4 regions of the Fictibacillus sp. B-59209 genome follow, and region 3 is predicted to be linked to each of the others. Evidence: riboswitches for the same ligand, from Rfam matches in the RefSeq annotation. Region 3 holds a riboswitch; each other region holds the start of a gene.
The links. A riboswitch is a leader RNA that binds a small molecule or an ion and turns the genes downstream of it on or off. The one in region 3 is predicted to bind thiamine pyrophosphate.
Positions count from the first base shown of each region.

Region 1 (4,853 bases), on a different contig from region 3:
TGGCGTCCGGTATTAGTTGGCTGGCGGTTCTCTGCTTTCTTCTGGGGCTTGTTGCCTTTATGTTCAGTGAATATTTCACTCATCGCTTTTTATTTCATTTAAAAGCACCTAAAAATCCTCTGTTTCTTAAATTTTTAAAGCGGTTACATTATGATCATCATAAGTTTCCAGATGACCTGAAACTCCTTTTTCTGCCAATCTGGTACAGCATTCCCAGTCTGTTTGTGCTTTCGGCCCTATTTTATTTTATAACGGGCTCCATTTTAATCAGCTTGCCATTTGCGGTCGGACTCGTCTGTATGCTCCTCGTTTATGAATGGAAGCACTATGTCGCGCACCGGCCGATCAAACCTAACTCCAGATTCGGCAAGTGGCTGAAAAAGACACATACGCTTCATCATTATAAAAATGAAAACTACTGGTATGGAGTGTCCACTCCATTTGTGGATGTACTATTTGGTACGTTGAAGGATGAGAAAAGGGTAGAAATGAGTCAAACAGCAAGGGATCTTGAAAAAAGAGCGTAATTGAGCCAGATCTTTTAAATCTGCTTTTTTAGTGGATTTTTTGTTACAGTAGAAAAGAAGATAAAGATATTCGAGGAGATGATCATAATGAATCAGTACCTTTACAAGCAGTTTGAAATGACAAGAGGATTTTTTCTGAAAAATGCCAGCGCAGTTCCCGCTGAAATGGCTGATGTTCAGCCGGAAGGATTCAACAATACCATCCACTGGCACATCGGACATGTCTTAACCGTAACTGAGCAGTTTCTTTTCGGTTTTCCGAAAAAGTCAGCTCATCTGCCCGAAAACTATGTAGAATTGTTTGGCAAAGGAACAAAGCCGGCAGACTGGAAGGGAAATGTTCCATCCGTTGAAGAACTGGTCACTCAGCTGCAGGATCAGCTCGTACGAATTAAAGACATCCCGGAAGAAGCACTGGATGAAAAATTGAAAAAGCCGTTCCTTGGTCTGGAAACGTTCCGTGAACTAGCAAACATGGCTGTTTTTCATGAATCCAATCATTTGGGACAGCTGCACGCTATCAAACTTCTTATTGAACGCACGGTCGTTAAAAACTAAGAAAACCCAGAGAGCAAAAAACGGCTCTCTGGGTTTTTTATGGGTGGAATTTCAAACACAGACACAAGTGAAAAGTAAAGAACGAAACAGTGTTCATCATGAACAAATGAAATTATGAATGAATCACTGAATGCAGAAAATCGATATCATTTTTTATCTGTTCTTTCAGAAATCGGTCTCTGCAACGTAAATATTCATCCGTAAGCATGGCGATTTCCTTCATGAACAGCATAACCTCTGTTTTTTTTAGCATAAGTTAACCCTGCCCTGCACGTTTAGAATATGGAACAATTCTTCCTGATACTTTATTCCTCTTTATCAGTCAAAATAAACTAATATGTGCTAATTTTTTTGCCTCGTTCACAAATCTTTCAAGAAAACCACATTTGGGATAAAGCGTGTTTATGCGGCAGGGCGGGAGTCTGCCTGGTATTCACGGCCTGTTCTAGATACTTTATTCCAGTCCCGATTGAAGAAATAGGCGATGCTTCCATAAGCAACACATACCATTGTCACTATCCTGAAAATAAAGATATCAAAAAGAATAGTTGCTAAAAGGGGGTATGTGTCTTTTTCCTGAAAAGCGTAGCCATGATATTCTCCCATTCCGATGGCCACCATATCGTATACAAGGCCGAAAATAAAGATGTACAAAACATAGATGAGTACATATTCAAGAACGGACGAGTGCAGGGCGAATCCGTCAACGACAAAGATACTGGTCATAAAATAAACCGCGAGTGTACCGGAAATAAAAGCTTCAAAAATATAGAAAAAGGAAACAGAGCTCGTAAACAGATTTTTTCCAAGGAATGATCTGAAATGAATGACACAGTCAATGAATGCTTTTTGCCAGCGGACCCGCTGTTTGAACAGATCCCATAGGTTTTCAGGAAGCTCGGTATAGCATACGGCATCAGGTATGAAAGTAACCTTTTTGTTCTTATCACCAGAAATGTGGCGCTGAATCTTTAGAGTGATATCGATGTCTTCTCCAATCGTCGTCCGATAGCCGCCGACGTTGAGCAGCACCTGCTTTCTGAAAATACCAAATGCACCTGAAATGATTGAGAGCGCTCCAAACCTTGCATGGGAGACCTTCGTAATGTAGAAGGCCCGGAGGAAATCAAGCGCCTGTGCTCGAATCAGCAGGTTCGTCCCACGTAATGTCAGCCCTGAGAATGGATTCTTCGTTTTTGTCTGAAGCACATGAACCATGCCGCCAGCAGCGACCACATTTTGCTCTTCGAAAGTTTCATTGATGGCCGGCAGGGAATGGTCTGTCATGATGGTGTCTGCATCAAGAGTTACAACAAGTTCATTGCTAGAATACTCAATGCCTGCATTGAGCGCATCGGCCTTTCCGCCGTTCACTTTATCAAGCACATAAATATTGGGATAGAGCTCGGACTTGTAAAATTCGATCACTTTCTTATGTTTTAGCTGGTTGAGCGGGAGTTTTGAGCTTTCTTTTAGTTGTAATAGCTCATTAAGTTTTCCAAGTGTAGCGTCAGTTGAACCGTCATTAATATAAATGATATCTAACGAAGAATAGGTTAATGTTTTCATGTTTTCAACGGATGTTGCAATGATTTTCTCCTCATTGTAACAAGGAATTAGTATACTGACACTTTTTTCAAAAATCGGTTTTGGCAGATACCGTTTTTTTCTTTTTTGAAATAAGGGAAGGCAGTTAAAGGAATGAATGATTGGAAAAGCGATAGAAAGAAAGAAGAAAAAAAGTACTGCATATTCCACTATGATTGACCTCCTTTTATGCTTCGTTAAAGTAAATCATGACCAAAACACCTTTTCAATGGCAAACAAACAAGTTGGACTTTTCTGTCAATTGAAAGCCTATACATATTTTGGCGGCTAAACGACTACAGTGAATAAATACCTGTGCCAAAAGACGGATTGTGCATGAAAAGCAGAGAAGCTATGATTACGTTGAAAACAGAATACGTTTTCTGCTAGGGGAGCCCGTCAGTCGGGCTGAGAGAAGAGAGAATAAGCTCTTTGACCCTTTGAACCTGATCTGGGTTATACCAGCGTAGGGAAGTAGGAGTCGAAGTCATATATACATATCGTATATTTTTCTTTGTCTATCCTATCGGGTTCTTCTTACTAGAACCCGATTTTTTTATGCTGTGTGTAACTTTGGACTCAATTTTTGAAAAAACGAGGAGGAAGTTGCATGAACGTACAGAACGAAAGCAAGGTCTCATTAAAATCACAATTTCCAAACAGCACCAAAGTGTATAAGACCGGATCCCGTCCCGACATCCGGGTGCCAATGAGAAGGATCAGTCTGGCGGATACACAGACAGCAGGAAGAGATGAGAAGAACCCGCCCGTCGTCCTTTATGATACGAGCGGACCTTATACAGATTTGAATTATGCTGCAGATGTTGAAAAAGGACTGCCTTTGCTGAGGGAAAATTGGGTGAGAGACAGGAACGATACAGAGCAATACGATGGGCGCGGAATTAAACCGGAGGACAACGGCTACAGACAGCAGTCTCATGCGGGTCATGTGTTTCCGGTTCGCCCATTTAAGCCGATGCGGGCAAAAGGTGGCGGAAATGTTACTCAGATGCATTATGCGAAAAAAGGGATCATCACGCCTGAAATGGAATTCATTGCGATCCGGGAGGGGCTTGAGGCCGATTTTGTTCGAAGCGAAGTGGCGAGTGGGAGGGCCATCATCCCTGCCAACATCAATCACCTGGAACTGGAACCGATGATTATCGGAAAGAACTTTCATGTGAAGATCAACGCGAACATCGGAAACTCTGCTGTGACTTCGTCTATTGAGGAAGAGGTTGAAAAAATGACATGGGCTACCTACTGGGGAGCGGATACGATCATGGATCTGTCTACAGGAAAAGACATCCATACGACCAGAGAGTGGATCATCAGAAACTCTCCGGTCCCTGTGGGCACCGTTCCGATCTATCAGGCGCTTGAGAAAGTGAACGGGATAGCGGAGGATTTATCCTGGGAAGTCTACCGTGATACACTCATCGAACAAGCCGAGCAGGGAGTCGATTATTTTACGATTCATGCCGGTGTGTTGCTGCGGTACGTGCCATTAACGATCAATCGGGTCACGGGCATCGTTTCACGGGGCGGATCTATCATGGCGCAATGGTGTCTCGCTTACCATCAGGAAAACTTTTTATATACTCATTTCGAGGACATCTGCGAAATCTGTAAAGCGTATGACATCTCCGTCTCATTGGGTGATGGATTACGGCCTGGCTCGATTGCGGACGCCAATGACGAAGCACAGTTTGCAGAACTGGAAACGTTGGGAGAGCTCACAAAGATCGCCTGGAAACATGATGTGCAGGTCATGATTGAAGGACCGGGGCATGTGCCGATGCATCAGATCAAGGAGAACGTAGATAAGCAAATGGAGATCTGCCATGAGGCGCCCTTCTATACACTAGGGCCTCTGACGACAGACATTGCGCCTGGGTACGACCACATCACTTCTGCAATTGGGGCTGCTATGATCGGATGGTTCGGAACGGCTATGCTTTGCTATGTGACGCCGAAGGAACATTTGGGGCTGCCGAACAAGGATGATGTCAGGGAGGGAGTGATCGCTTATAAGATCGCTGCCCATGCAGCAGATTTGGCAAAAGGCCATCCAGGAGCATTGAAGAGGGATAATGCTCTCTCAAAAGCTAGATTTGAATTCAGATGGGAAGATCAGTTTAATCTATCATTGGATCCTGAGAAGGCAAGGGGTTACCACGA
Region 1 is NZ_JARMMC010000020.1:15,046-19,898, reverse strand. Features, by position in the region: gene P4361_RS16480 (sterol desaturase family protein) at 1-527, shown strand, start outside; gene P4361_RS16475 (DinB family protein) at 615-1,085, shown strand; gene P4361_RS16470 (hypothetical protein) at 1,198-1,338, opposite strand; gene P4361_RS16465 (glycosyltransferase) at 1,488-2,843, opposite strand; TPP riboswitch at 3,051-3,162, shown strand; gene thiC (phosphomethylpyrimidine synthase ThiC) at 3,283-4,853, shown strand, end outside.
Region 1: linked by a shared signal. The riboswitch ahead of thiC (phosphomethylpyrimidine synthase ThiC) and the one ahead of thiD (bifunctional hydroxymethylpyrimidine kinase/phosphomethylpyrimidine kinase) in region 3 are both predicted to bind thiamine pyrophosphate.

Region 2 (4,853 bases), on a different contig from region 3:
TAGCTTCCAACGCATGCGCCGTAAATCCAAGGAATCTTCTTCTCCTGGGAGATGTCATTGATCAGCAATCGCGTATCAAAATTATCTGTCGCATCAATGATCAGATCGGCAAACTCCGTCAGTTCCCTCAGTTCTTCAGCTCCTGCATCCAAAACAAGGCCCTCTACGTGGATATCGGAATTAACCTGTTCCAGCCGTTCTCTTGCAGCAACCGCTTTAGGCATCCGGTACTTTGCATCTTCCTCGCTGAAAAGCTGCTGACGCTGGAGGTTGCTCCATTCTACATAGTCACGGTCAGCAATCGTGATCCTGCCCACACCTGCGCGGGCAAGAATTTCTGCATTGCCCGTTCCGAGCGCACCCGCACCGATAATCACAACATGTTTATCAGACAAGAGATCCTGTCCCTCTTCTCCTATAGGCTCGAATAACATCTGCCTGGAGTAGCGATCTTTCATTAAATACTCATTCCCTCCAGCGGACTGCTTGCCGCTGCATACCTTTTCTTTGGAATTCTTCCCGCTTCATACCCGAGACGGCCGGCTTCAATGGCAAGCTTCATGGCCTCGGCCATTTTTACTGGATTATCGGCCCCTGATACCGCTGAATTCAGCAGTACTCCATCAGCCCCCAACTCCATGGCCGCTGCCGCATCAGCCGGTGATCCGATGCCCGCATCTACAATCACTGGTATATTAGCCTGCTCAATAATAAGGCTTATGTTTAACGGGTTGATGATCCCGAGGCCAGATCCAATGGGGGAAGCTCCGGGCATTATGGCATGCACGCCAAGTTCCTCTAATTTTTTTGCAAGAATGACATCATCTGAAGCATAGGGCAAGACCGTAAACCCCTCTTCCAACAGCATTTCTGAAGCCCGCAGCGTTTCCAGCGGATCAGGCAACAGAGTTTTAAAATCTCCTATCACTTCTACCTTTATCATATCACATAGTCCCGAAGCTTTTGCCAGCTTCGCGATTCTAACCGCCTCTTCTGCCGTTTTCGCACCCGCCGTGTTCGGCAGAAGCGTAAAGTTCTCTGCCTCCAGCTTTTCTAAAAAGTTTGGCTGGTCGGGATCAAAAATGTTCATCCTTCTTACGGCAAATGTAAGGATTTCCGTGCCCGACACCCTTACTGTCTCTTTTTGGACATCAAAATCAGGGAATTTACCTGTTCCTAAAAGCAATCTGGAGCGAAATTCATAGTTTCCAATCTTCAGCATAACCTCATCCTCCTCCTACAAAATGTACGATTTCTATTTTGTCACCATCTGCTAAACGCGTTTTTGCGTGCTGGCTTTTATCCAAAATTTCTTGATTCAATTCAACGATTGCCCCTTTGCCGGCAAGCTTTAACTCTCCCAAAAGTTCCTGGACTGTACGGGCTAAGGCAATATCTAAGGCTGTTCCGTTAACCATTAGTTTCATGAGACTCATCCTTTCATCTTTTCATAGGCAAACCGGTCTGGCGCAAACTCTTTTAATCTTTCTTCCTGCAGATTTCCGATCAGCAGCTCTGCCATCCATCGCCCTGTCAGCGGACTGAGCAGGATCCCATTGCGAAAATGGCCTGCCGCAATGTACAAGTCTTTATGGTAAGGATGTTTCCCCATGTACGGGAGGCCATCAGGAGTTTGCGGCCGAAACCCTGTCCATGCCTTCTCCCATTCGCCCTCTTCGATAGCAGGAAGGACTTCACTCGCTTTTGTCAGCAGTTCCAAAACTCCCTTTGCTCTGACCTTTCTGTCGTATGTACCTGCTTCCATGGTTGCTCCGATTACGAGCCTTCCTCCTTGCTTAGGGACGAGATAGCATTCATCTGAGATAACAGTTGATGTAATGACCGGTTCTAAAAAGGTTAAAGAAAGACACTCTCCCTTTACTGGAAAAAGAGGCATGTGCAATCCGGTCTGGGCCGCCAGTTTCCCTGTCCAGACGCCTGATGCGAGCACTGCCTTCTCTCCGAAAAACATACCCGCGCTCGTTTGGATTCCAATCCCTGACCGGCCCATTTCGAATCCGGCTGCTTCGGTATAATCTAAAAAATCAGCTCCAAGCATTGCTGCCGATTGGGCAAAGGCTTTCGTCAATTGAGATGGATTGACCTGGCCGTCTTTCGGCAAATACATTGCACCTTCCAATCCGCTGGACAGCTTCGGCTCCATTTTCAAAAGCTCCGATCCGCTGATCCACTCTGCCGGCTGGCCGTTATCGTTGTGAAAATCAATGAGTTGCTGCAATCGGAGGCTTTCCTTTTCATTTTTTGCCGCTTTAAACAGCCCTTTGTCTATAAACTCAATGTCAATCCCGCTGATTTCCTTCAGTTCCCTGTTTAACTCAGGAAAAAGACTCCTGCTCTCACGGGCCATCGTGTAGAGCGGCCCTGCCTCATTCAGTTCTGCCTGCGCTCCAAGCATTCCTGCAGCGGCCGATGAAGCTTCACTGCCTATTCGGTTCTTTTCAATCACAAGCACGGTATACTCTGTATGTTTGCGCAAATAGTAAGCAATGGCACAGCCGATTATCCCCCCGCCAGCAATTATCACATCATAGTGCCTGGGCATTATGACATCTCCTCCTTCTTAAGTGCTTCCGCATAGCCTTTCGCTTCTAAACCCGGATCTGCCGCCGACCAGATCCCCGACATGACGGCGATTCCTTTTGCTCCCGCTTTTATGAGTTCACTAGTATTACTTGGTGTAACCCCTCCGATGGCGATAACTGGAACAGTGACCGCTTCAGCAACCTCCCGCAATTGATCCAGACCCCGCGGATCGCTCCCTTTTTTGCTTCCTGTTCTAAAAACGTGTCCGTAAAACAAATAATGAGCTCCTTTCTCTTCAGCATAGAGCGCTTCATCTATGGAATGAACGGATTGGCCGATTCTCAGCCTGCTAAAATAGCGGTGTACGATTTCCGGATCAAGACTGGAGCCTTTTAAGTGAACGCCTTCAGCTCCCGCAGCAACGGCTACATCCACACGGTCATTGATATAGATCTGCTCCCGGCCCAATCCAGCTCTCTTCAATCTCTCTGCCAGATTAAAAATCTCACTGGCACTTCTGTCTTTTTCCCTGATATGTATGCACGTCACATATGGAGCCAGGATGGATGCGGCCGAGATGATTTCGTCAGGCTGTTTCCTTCCATTTGTCATTACATGAAACTCGAATTTCCCCACCTTGCATCCTCCTTTTTCCCATACAAAAAAGCCACCCTTTTCGCAGAAAAGAGTGGCTGATTATCTGTTTTCTAATCAACAGCAGCTGTATGTGTCCTACAGTGCGGATTCCACTTCCCTACGCTGGCATCATCCAGATCAGGTTCAAAGGGTTTAGAACAGGTTGTTCAGTCTCAGCCGGCAAAGGCTCCCCCAGTGTTGCTAGAGTTATTTAATTAACTTCATCTTACCATTCAGGTTAAAAATGTAAAGAGATTAAAATTTGATTTTCGATTCCAGGAAGGATCGAAGCTCTGATACCGGCATGCGGACCTGTTCCATTGTGTCGCGGTCACGTACCGTTACCTGCTGATCTTCTTTAGAATCAAAATCATACGTAATACAGAAAGGAGTTCCGATTTCATCCTGTCTGCGGTAACGTTTTCCGATGGAGCCTGTTTCATCATAATCGACCATGAAGTCGCTGGCAAGACCGGCAAATACTTCTCTTGCTTCTTCAGAAAGCTTTTTCGATAAAGGAAGCACTGCTGCTTTAAACGGCGCAAGAGCTGGATGCAAGTGAAGAACAGCCCTTGTATCTCCGCCTTCAAGCTCTTCCTCTTCAAACGCGTCGATCAAGAACGCAAGTGTTACACGGTCTGCGCCAAGTGAAGGCTCGATGCAATAAGGGATGTAACGGTCATTCGTTTCTTGATCGATATAGTTAAAGTCTTCACCAGAGTGCTCGCTGTGGCGCTTAAGGTCAAAATCAGTACGGGATGCAATGCCCCAAAGCTCTCCCCAGCCAAACGGGAACTGGTATTCAAAATCTGTCGTAGCGTTGCTGTAGTGGGAAAGCTCTTCGGATTCATGGTCACGCAGGCGAAGCTTATCCTGTTTCATGCCAAGATTCAATAAGAAATCGTGAGCATAATGCTTCCAGAAATCAAACCATTTCAGTTCTTCGCCAGGCTTGCAGAAGAACTCTAGCTCCATCTGTTCGAACTCACGGGTACGGAACGTGAAGTTACCAGGTGTGATCTCGTTACGGAAGCTTTTGCCGACCTGAGCGATCCCGAACGGCAATTTCTTTCTCATCGTACGCTGCACGTTTTTAAAGTTTACAAAGATCCCTTGGGCTGTTTCGGGACGAAGATAGATTTCGTTCGTGCTGGATTCCGTTACACCCTGGAACGTTTTAAACATCAGGTTAAACTGGCGGATAGATGTAAAGTCGTGCGCATCACAATCCGGACATGCGATGTTTTGCTCTTCAATCAACTTTTCCATTTCATCGAAAGAAAGCCCGTCAACAATCTTCTCGATTCCTTTTTCAGCAAGTGCATCTTCAATCAATTTATCGGCACGGTGTCTCGCTTTACATTGCTTACAGTCGATCATTGGATCATTGAAGTTTCCGATGTGTCCAGATGCTACCCATGTTTCCGGGTTCATGAGAATCGCTGCATCCAAACCAACATTGTATGGAGATTCCTGAACAAACTTTTTCCACCAAGCTTTTTTCACGTTGTTCTTCAGTTCAACGCCGAGCGGGCCATAATCCCACGTATTGGACAAGCCTCCGTAAATTTCTGAACCCGGAAAAATAAATCCACGCTGTTTTGCCATGTTGACGATCTGTTCCATTGTCACACTCATGACCATCTCTCCTTTTTTAGTAAATCCTAATTAAA
Region 2 is NZ_JARMMC010000020.1:106,535-111,387, forward strand. Features, by position in the region: gene P4361_RS16970 (thiazole biosynthesis adenylyltransferase ThiF) at 1-458, opposite strand, end outside; gene P4361_RS16975 (thiazole synthase) at 458-1,222, opposite strand; gene thiS (sulfur carrier protein ThiS) at 1,227-1,427, opposite strand; gene thiO (glycine oxidase ThiO) at 1,433-2,563, opposite strand; gene P4361_RS16990 (thiamine phosphate synthase) at 2,563-3,180, opposite strand; TPP riboswitch at 3,279-3,384, opposite strand; gene P4361_RS16995 (glycine--tRNA ligase) at 3,436-4,818, opposite strand.
Region 2: linked by a shared signal. The riboswitch ahead of P4361_RS16990 (thiamine phosphate synthase) and the one ahead of thiD (bifunctional hydroxymethylpyrimidine kinase/phosphomethylpyrimidine kinase) in region 3 are both predicted to bind thiamine pyrophosphate.

Region 3 (4,853 bases):
CACAGATTCCCAGCATCGTCAAAGCGCCCGCGGCCCTCAGGCAGCAGGAAAGGCCGGTTTCCAGAGATCTGGCCATAAACAAACCGATGAGAGAGGTTGAATAACAGCCGGTCCCTGTCACGTAAGACAATATTTCATGTCCGCCACTAATCGCTATGCATTCCTTTCCATCACTCACTTCATCCTGTTTTCCTGTAATGACAATAACCGAACCGAGCTTTCTGGCCGCATGCAAAGCAAGCTCATCATCGTTTCCTAATAGTTCACCATCAACCCCTTTGCCACCCCAGTCACCTCCATACAAAAAGGAGATCTCTGCAGCATTGCCGCAAATGACATCGGGAGAAACCTTTTCTACCAGCTCTTCAACGGCTTTCTTCCTTAATTGGGAAAGTCCTGCACCCACCGGATCCAAAATGACAGGAATGCCCAGTTCCTTCGCTTTTTTTCCAGCCAAAACCATTGCATTAACTAAGTCAGGTTCAACGGTTCCAATATTTAAAACCAGTGCGTCAGCTGCCATGACGGCTTCTTCAGCCTCTTCATAATGATGAGCCATCATCGGGCTTCCTCCAGCTGCCAAGATGCCGTTCGCTAAAAAATTCATCGTTACTTGGTTAGTGATGTGATGAATCAGAGGTTTTTTCTTTCTAATGTCTTCTAAAAGCACACTCAGTTCGTTCATGCCTGATTCCTCCTGTATGCCCAATGGTTTGTCGGCCCATGCCCGCTGCCAATATGAAGCGGGTGGCTGATTGCTTCCTGAATAAAAGTTTTCGCTGTTTTTACAGCATGAAACGGGGTTTTTCCAAGTGCCAGTTCAGCAGCAATGGCAGCTGCAAACGTACAGCCGGTTCCATGGGTTTGCGGTGTATCAATCCTTCTTCCTTCCAGCTCATGCATCTTCTCGCCATCATAAAACAAGTCGACTGGCGCTTTATCATGAGAGAGATGGCCTCCTTTGATCACGATCATTCCTGCTCCTAAATCATGCAAAAATTTTGCAGCATCCTCCCTGTCTTGCTTTGTGGAAATGCTTCTTCCAGTTAGCTGCTCAGCTTCGGGAATATTCGGTGTCAGGATCGAGGCTAGAGGAATCAGCTGTTTTTTCAGGGCTTCTACTGCATCCCTTCTCAGAAGGTCAGCCCCCCCTTTCGCGATCATTACAGGATCCACAACAACGTTTTTCCATTCATACTTTCGAATATGATGAGATACCGCTTCTATAATTTCTGCACTGAAAAGCATACCCGTTTTTAAAGCTTCAGGACGAAGATCCTCTTCTATGCTGTTTAACTGCTTCATGATCATCTCAACAGGTACCGGGTGGATCCCCTGAACACCTAATGTATTCTGTGCGGTCACAGCTGTGATGACAGACATTCCATAGGCTCCCAATTCCTGAAACGTCTTTAAATCGGCCTGGATTCCTGCTCCCCCTCCTGAATCTGATCCTGCAACTGTTAATGCTTTTGGTGTTTTTAACATATGGAAGAACTCCTTTCACCACTAGAAGAGCGCAAGTGGCCCGTTCTGTTAAGGTCCCTGTGCACTGAAGCTGAACATGACCTCCTTCGACCGCTAAAAAGCCGCCATCTGAAGAGAAGGCGGCTTAAACATGAATGCTGATAAAAGTTTAAGCCACTTCCCTCCGCCAGTATTAACCGAATCAGGTTCAAAGGGTCAAAGACATTTCTTTTCTCAGCTTTAAATCAAAGCTCCCCTAGTGGTATACGATGTATGATGTTATTTCTATCCTATATGACAGCGGCCAAAGCGTCAAACAAGGGATAAAATTTGTCGAAAAGTTAGGCTGCTGTGTTTAAAAACGAACGGATACGGGCATTATTTATACAACACCCGATAGAAAATCTGGAGGGAGAGAAATTATGAATATTAGAGAGAAACTGCAAAATTTAAAACAAAATCCAGAAGATGTTTACAGTCATTCACAAACAGAAGAATCCTTCTCAAGAAATTACACCAATCCCGTCGAAGTCAAATATAACCCTGCAGAAGATGTTTACGAATTAAAAGTATTTGATATGGAAGGCGGTGAACAGCTGGACAGTAAAAAATTCCATTCTATAGATGAAGTCCTGGCTGATTTAAAAATTGAGAAGCAAAATGAAAAAAACTAAATTTTCAGATTAAACTGTTGCTATTATTACCATTGATAAGTATACTAGTAAAAACCCATTAACGCATGAGCTTTCAATCCTACAAGCTTCTGCAAAAAAGTTCAAGGAGGAATAGAGCATGAAAGACAATACATCGTATAATAAAGACATGAACGATCTTGTGAAATATAAACTTCAGAAGAAAAATGACCCGTTCGCTTTTAATATGGTTGCTCAGATGATCCTTGATGAGTCGCTGCACGCCCATCAGATGAAACGTTATAAAGAAAAAATAGATGAAGCCCTGGAAAAACGTGATGAAAAACTGTTCATGAAACTGACAGATGAATATATAAAATTCCTTGGATAAGAAACCAAACCTTTTACGGTTTGGTTTCTTTTTTTGAACGCTGTTTTCTTCATAAGTAAAGCCATGCTCCTCCAATAGCCACGAAAAGGATAATGACAGGCGACAATCCAATGAGTGCAATAATAAGATAGGAAATAGTATGAACCAGTCTATTCCACGTCTCTTTAAATAAAGTCTTTGACTTTCCCCAGGTATTCAGCTCTTTATTGTTCTTCGTCCCAATATTTTTCACATCAAAATGGACCGTAACCGTTGAAAAATCGCTTTGATTCTCTAAATAGTTTATTCTGCCCTGGATTTTTTCAATTTGTTCCTGCACTCCTGATAGTTCTTTTGATATGGCAAGGAGATCCTCTGTTTTTACTGCATTTTTCATGAAGCTTTCCAAACGGTTACGAACAATGCGCTTTGCCTTCAGCCTTGCTTCCAAATCAGTATATTCCTCTGTAACATCTCGTCCATTTATGATTTCATGAGGGCTCCCAGAACTTAATTCTCCTGCCTTTTTTGTGAAAACAAGAAAATCTTCCTTTGGAATTCTTATTTTCAGGTAACCCCCATTTTGCCCTTCTTCTTCAGACAAGAATTCACTTTCAACGATATAGCCGCCCATTTTTTTTGTGAGTTGTTCCACTTCACTCCGGGCCTTCTTAATGTTTTGAACGCTTATTATAATTTCACTCGTGTAAATCATTTTTCGTCCTTGGTCGGCAGCAGGCTGCTTGTCTTCTTTAGCGGATTCCCTTTTCATGCTGGTGGAAGAGCTTCCCCCTTCAGACGACTTTGATGCCATGTTTTCATCCTTGCTGCTGCACGACGCCAGAACTAAAACGATCAGCACCCATACGGCCATAAACTGTTGATTTCTCTTTTTTATCATCATCATGTCCCCCTTTTATCTATAGACGACCCAAAGCACCTGTTCGTTACAATATATGGTAATTTTATAGCTTTGAGTTGCAATATCACCCGAATATGCTAGTATTTACAAAGTGATTTATTTACAACAAGAGCAGTGAAGTACGGAGGGTAACATGAACAAAGTAGGAAGAAACGAACCGTGTCCATGCGGCAGCGGGAAAAAATATAAGAATTGCTGTTTTCGATCGGTCACAACCGTTCAATTAAACAAAATTGTGGAAGTGAGCCGCCATCAGGAAGGCTTAGCTAAGTTTGCCTTTGACCATTTTCATGAAGAAATGGGGAGCCAAACACGCAATTACATAGAAAAATACAAGATTGGAAGAGATGAAGAACAAACGTATGCGAATCTGATGGTTTGCTGGCTGATGTTCCATTCTGACGTGAAGGACGGCAGATCACCAATTTCGTATTACCTTAAAGAGCAAAAAGGGAAAGAACAGCCGGAAATCCTGGATATCATAGCAGACTGGGAGAAGAGTTTCCCTTCTGTTTATAAAATGATCTCAAAAGTGAACCGAAATACCTTTTTATTACAAGATGTGATGACCGATCAGGAATACACGGTCGAATTTAATTCTGAGATTCTTCCTCACGACGGAAGCAATCTAGCAGGTTCTATTATCTACACTGGAGAACATTACGAATTTTACATTGATTTTGCAGAGATTCCTCAGGGAGAATTGCAAAACCGCTTAGATGCGCTGAATGACTTGAAAATAACCTTGAAAGATGATTTTCCTAAAGCTCTACAAGTTCTTTTGTCGAAACAAGAGAAAGCAGCTGATGAAGACGCTGTCCCGCAGCCGGCTGATAGAGTTCTATCTTTGCTTAAAGAGAACGCATCAGAGGAGATCTACAATGAGGCAGAAAGAATTTGGAATGTGTGGAACAAGACACAAAATCCAATTATCCGTAAAGAACAGCCCTACGCAGCCGCTCTTCATTATTTGGCGACCAAGGACGTCCTGAATGAGTCTGCCACACAACCTGAAGTAGCCAAACGGTATGGCACATCCGCATCCAGCCTGTCTGCAAAATACCGTCAGCTAAAAACGGCTTTAAACTAAAAAAGAACCTGCTCAAATGGGCGGGTTCTTTTTATGGTTCAGATCTCTTATTTTTTTTAAGGATTACTCCAATGATCAGCACCACAATCAAAAGAATATATAGAGTAAACCACCAGAGCGTCCAGTTTTTTGCGACGAAATCGGTAAATTCCATCGTATTGCTGTGTTGATGGTTGCTCATTGCCCATACAAGCAAACCCGCAGGAAGAAGAAACGGTCCATAAGAATGGTGCTTGGCAACCTGCTGCAGTCCCATCATAGCAGCAAGAAAACAGATTACGATTTTGGCAAAAATCCCGACTATCCAAACAACGGCAATCAGGATCTCGATCCGCTCCAAAAGTTTAACAATATTAATGGCGCGCATCAGTT
Region 3 is NZ_JARMMC010000008.1:341,272-346,124, reverse strand. Features, by position in the region: gene thiM (hydroxyethylthiazole kinase) at 1-685, opposite strand, end outside; gene thiD (bifunctional hydroxymethylpyrimidine kinase/phosphomethylpyrimidine kinase) at 682-1,488, opposite strand; TPP riboswitch at 1,630-1,735, opposite strand; gene P4361_RS07135 (hypothetical protein) at 1,890-2,141, shown strand; gene P4361_RS07130 (IDEAL domain-containing protein) at 2,260-2,490, shown strand; gene P4361_RS07125 (DUF4349 domain-containing protein) at 2,540-3,373, opposite strand; gene P4361_RS07120 (YecA family protein) at 3,525-4,481, shown strand; gene P4361_RS07115 (endospore germination permease) at 4,513-4,853, opposite strand, start outside.

Region 4 (4,853 bases), on a different contig from region 3:
AGGGCAAGAAACCAGAACCGAAGCCCAAACCAAAGCCTGATAATCAGGAAGACATCACATTTAATAATAAAATAACGGTTGAAGTTTCAAAGGGTGATGAGAATAAACAATTCCAGGTCAGAATTGTTTACAGCGATGCCAAAGAGGAAAATGCTGTTTTCGTAGAAGAAGAAATTTCCCAGACGAAAGAGTATATGGTGCCTTTGACCGTCTCGCCGGACCATGATGCTTCCTATACCGTTTATTTAAATGGGAAAGAGCAGGCATCAAAAACATTTAATTATCAAGATGCGAAGGAAGGTAAATTCAAAGGAGCGAACAATGGACAATAAGACTGAAGGCAGAATTATTAAATCAGTCGCAGGATTCTATTATGTACAATACAATGACAAAGTCTTTCAATGCAGAGGCCGGGGCAATTTCCGTAAAAAGAAAATTACGCCTGTGGTCGGAGATTGGGTCGTATTTGAATCCTCCAACCCGACAGACGGATACATTATGGATGTTAAGGAAAGAAAGAACGAGTTAAACCGGCCGCCAATTTCAAATGTTGACCAGGCAATTCTCGTTTTCTCTGCCGTCCGGCCGGAATTTTCAAGTTCGCTGCTGGACCGTTTTCTTGTTCATATCGAAGACAATGGCATTCAGCCGGTGATCTGCATTACGAAGATGGATTTGATTGAAAGTGCAGAGTATCAGAAGGAAATCGAAAATTACATCGCTGCTTATAAGAAGCTCGGCTATGAGGTCATTCCAACCTCTGCGATGTCGCTTGCCGGCATGGATGACATCAAACCGATATTTAAAGGAAAAACGAGCGTCTTCGCAGGACAGTCCGGGGTAGGGAAGTCGTCTCTCTTGAATGCGCTGATGCCTGAACTCATGCTGGAGACGAATGACATATCAGATCATCTTGGACGCGGAAAACATACAACGAGGCATGTTGAACTCCTTCCTTTTGAAGAGGGCTTGATCGCAGACACTCCTGGGTTCAGCTCCTTGGACTTTGTAGAAATTGAAACCGAAGAGCTCTCCTACAACTTCCCTGAGATGAAACAGAGGGTATCACAATGCAAGTTTCGCGGCTGCACTCACAGCTCTGAACCGAAATGCGCAGTAAAAAAAGCAGTGGAAGAGGGAGAGATCCCATCGTTCCGCTATGAGCATTATCTTGAATTTTTGCAGGAAATCAAGGATCAAAAACGGAGGTACTAGCATGGTAAAAGTTGCGCCTTCCATTCTTTCCGCAGACTTTTCAAAGCTCGGTGAAGAAATTAAGGCAGTGGAAGAAAACGGTGCTGATTATATCCATATCGATGTGATGGATGGGCATTTTGTGCCGAATATTACGATGGGACCTTTAGTCGTTAAAGCAATCAGGCCGCTCACTGAACTGACATTTGATGTCCATTTAATGATTGAAAACCCTGACCGGTATATCCCGGAGTTTGCAAAAGCAGGTGCTGATATCATTACTGTTCATGTTGAAGCATGTCCGCACCTTCATCGGACCATTCAATTAATTAAAGAGCAGGGAAAAAAGGCAGGGGTCGTATTAAATCCTGCTACTCCTGTTGAAACCATTCAGCATATTTTGGCTGATATAGACCTTGTACTCATCATGTCTGTAAATCCAGGCTTTGGTGGACAATCCTTCATCCACGCTGTGCTTCCAAAGATTGAAGTATTATCTGCGAGGATCAAGGAGCAAGGCTTGAACGTTGAAATTGAGGTGGACGGCGGCGTGAATGCAGAGACTGCCCGTCTTTGTGAGAAAGCTGGAGCTACCGTACTTGTAGCGGGATCAGCCATTTATGGGCAAAAAGACATAAAGGGTGCAATCCGTACCATTCGTGGTGTATAATATATTAGAGAATAATTGAAAAAAGTAACCACAGGGGGAGTCCCATACAGGGGCTGAGAGGGGAGTACACTCCCGACCCTTTGAACCTGAAGCAGGATCATGCCTGCGTAGGAATGTGGAGTCGCTGTTGTTAACGCTAAGCAACCGTCATTCACATGCCGGTTGCTTTTTTCTTTTCTTAATGAGTTTAGGAGGAGATTGATTTGAGTAAAAAAATTATGTTTTTGACTGAAGTGGCGATGATGTCAGCGTTGGCTATCATACTTAGTTTTGTTCAATTTAAAGGGCTTTGGGCAAATGGAGGCTCAGTTTCATTGGAGATGCTGCCAATCTTTTTAATGGCATTCCGCAGAGGGGTCCCTGGCGGAGTATTAACTGGTCTGATTGTCGGGATGGTTAAAATCCTGGTTGATGGAACTGCAGGATACAATCCCGCTGGTTTGATCCTGGATTACCCTCTCGCGTTCCTATTGGCTGGATTTGCCGGGGTGTTTAAAGTCAGTTCGGCAAGCCAATCTAAAAGGAGGATCTCAGCGATTGTGGCAGGCATCGCCTTCGGAAGCCTGCTCCGTTTGGCCTCCCATGTTGTATCAGGAGTCATATTCTTTGCATCATACGCCCCAAAAGGCATGAACCCTGTCCTGTACTCCATTGTGTATAATGCCTCATACATGATCCCGGTTGCTTTGATCACTGCAGCAGCTTTTATTTTCTTGACAAAAACAGCACCGCGGCTGCTGCACAGGACCGATCCAAGAGTTGTTAACGCGGCATGAAAATTATCATTTTAGCAGGAGGTCCGGAAGAAAGGCAGCCGGACCTCTCTTTATTTGCCGGCGAAAAGGCAGTCTGGGCGGGTGTTGACCGCGGCGTATTCTACTTGTTGAAAAAAGGAATCATACCTGGCTGTGTATTTGGAGATTTCGATTCTGTGAACAGAAGTGAGCGTGAGTGGATGGCTTCATTTAACCTTCCTTCATTTGAGTATGACAGTGAAAAGGATAAAACCGATCTAGAGCTGGCCCTTGATTGGGCACTGGAGCAAAAACCGGAACAGATCCTGCTAATGGGTGTTACGGGCGGGCGCCTGGATCATGAATTGGCCAATATCCAATTGCTCCTTCATGGACTCGAAGCCGGAATTAACATTGAAATATGGGACAGGCAGAATAAGATTGCCTTATCAGCACCAGGACCGCATATCATACAACAAGAGCCGGAGTTCTCTTATGTCTCATTCCTTCCATTTAACGGACCTGTTACCGGCCTGACTCTAAAAGGGTTCAAATATCCGCTTCAGGATCAATACTTGCCGATGGGTTCTACTCTCTGCATTTCCAATGAGCTTGTAAATAAAAGTGGTACTTATTCATTCTCGGGCGGCATATTAATGTTGGTAAAGAGCCATGATTAATATTTTATGCGTCGGGCCGCATGGTACTATTTTTATAAAAGCGAATATATTTATTAGGGAATGTCTTATTTTTCAAAGGGCCTGGAGGAGGGGTATGATGAAATTTTACACCATTAAACTGCCTAGGTTTTTAGGGGGATTTGTACGTGCGGTTTTAGGTTCATTTAAAAAAGGATAATCACTTCCATCCAAAAGAAAAAAGCACCCTTGATGGGTGCTTTTTTCTTTTGGAAATTAAAAAACAACGGGGATGCCGTTGTCTTAAGAGCGATTAAACGCGTTCAATTTTTCCAGATTTAAGGGCACGTGCAGAAACATAAACACGTTTAGGCTTCCCGTCAACCAAGATGCGGACTTTTTGAACGTTTACTCCCCAGCTCTTTTTAGATTTGTTCAATGCGTGGGAACGCTTGTTTCCTGTTTTAGGTCCTTTACCAGTAACGTAACATTTGCGTGACATAATTGTACCTCCTTTATAACAGTAAAACTGTATCATATCAGTCGTATGTTAAATACTAACCTATAGTAGCATGACCACTAAAGAAAAGCAACAAATGATTTTTCGCATTTCAAGTAAAAAGGCTTGACACAGCTTTGTGACTATTGTCAAATGGAGTTGTCCTTTCATAAAACTTAATTTTATAGTAAAATGAGGTTTAGCCATAATTGATTGATTAAAGGGGGATTCATCATGTCCATCGAAATGAAGAATAAATACGGCCAGATTGACATTTCTACGGAAGTGATCGCTACTATTGCTGGCGGCGCTGCTATTGATTGCTACGGAATTGTAGGCATGGCTTCCAGGAAGCAGTTAAAGGATGGTATTACCGAACTTTTAGGACGTGACAACTTCTCCCGGGGGATTGTGGTTCGGCAGGAAGAAGATGAAGTACATATTGACATGTATATTATTGTAAGCTACGGAACAAAGATTTCTGAAGTAGCCCATAATGTACAGACAAAAGTGAAATATACCCTCGATCAAATGCTGGGTCTCTCAGTAGATTCTGTTAACATTTTTGTTCAGGGTGTAAGGGTAACAACCCCTTAGTTAGGAGGAAAGTTCGTGTCTTTAACAGTTTTAGACGGTAAAAAGTTTGCGGCCATGGTTGCATTGGGAGCCGCAAACTTATCAAAAAACGCAGCAATGGTAGATGCCCTTAATGTTTTTCCTGTGCCAGATGGGGATACAGGAACCAACATGAACCTTACGATTACTTCTGGTGCAAAAGAAGTTCAAAACAACATAATTCCCGATATCAGTAAAGTCGCGAGCTCTTTTTCCCGAGGCTTGCTCATGGGGGCAAGAGGCAACTCCGGGGTTATATTATCCCAGCTTTTCCGTGGTTTTTCAAAATCAATCGAAGGAAAAGAAACCATTACTTCGGCTGACTTTGCAAGAGCATTTGAGAACGGAGTAGAAACAGCCTATAAGGCTGTGATGAAGCCAATCGAGGGAACCATTCTTACGGTGGCTAAAGATGCGGCAAAACGTGCCGTTAAGGCGGCCAAAAAAAGTGATGATATCCTTTTCGTCATGTACGAAGTTGTAACGGAAGCCAAAGCTTCCCT
Region 4 is NZ_JARMMC010000018.1:262,120-266,972, reverse strand. Features, by position in the region: gene pknB (Stk1 family PASTA domain-containing Ser/Thr kinase) at 1-332, shown strand, start outside; gene rsgA (ribosome small subunit-dependent GTPase A) at 322-1,215, shown strand; gene rpe (ribulose-phosphate 3-epimerase) at 1,217-1,864, shown strand; TPP riboswitch at 1,888-1,995, shown strand; gene thiT (energy-coupled thiamine transporter ThiT) at 2,068-2,640, shown strand; gene P4361_RS14160 (thiamine diphosphokinase) at 2,637-3,278, shown strand; gene spoVM (stage V sporulation protein SpoVM) at 3,376-3,456, shown strand; gene rpmB (50S ribosomal protein L28) at 3,550-3,738, opposite strand; gene P4361_RS14145 (Asp23/Gls24 family envelope stress response protein) at 3,970-4,332, shown strand; gene P4361_RS14140 (DAK2 domain-containing protein) at 4,348-4,853, shown strand, end outside.
Region 4: linked by a shared signal. The riboswitch ahead of thiT (energy-coupled thiamine transporter ThiT) and the one ahead of thiD (bifunctional hydroxymethylpyrimidine kinase/phosphomethylpyrimidine kinase) in region 3 are both predicted to bind thiamine pyrophosphate.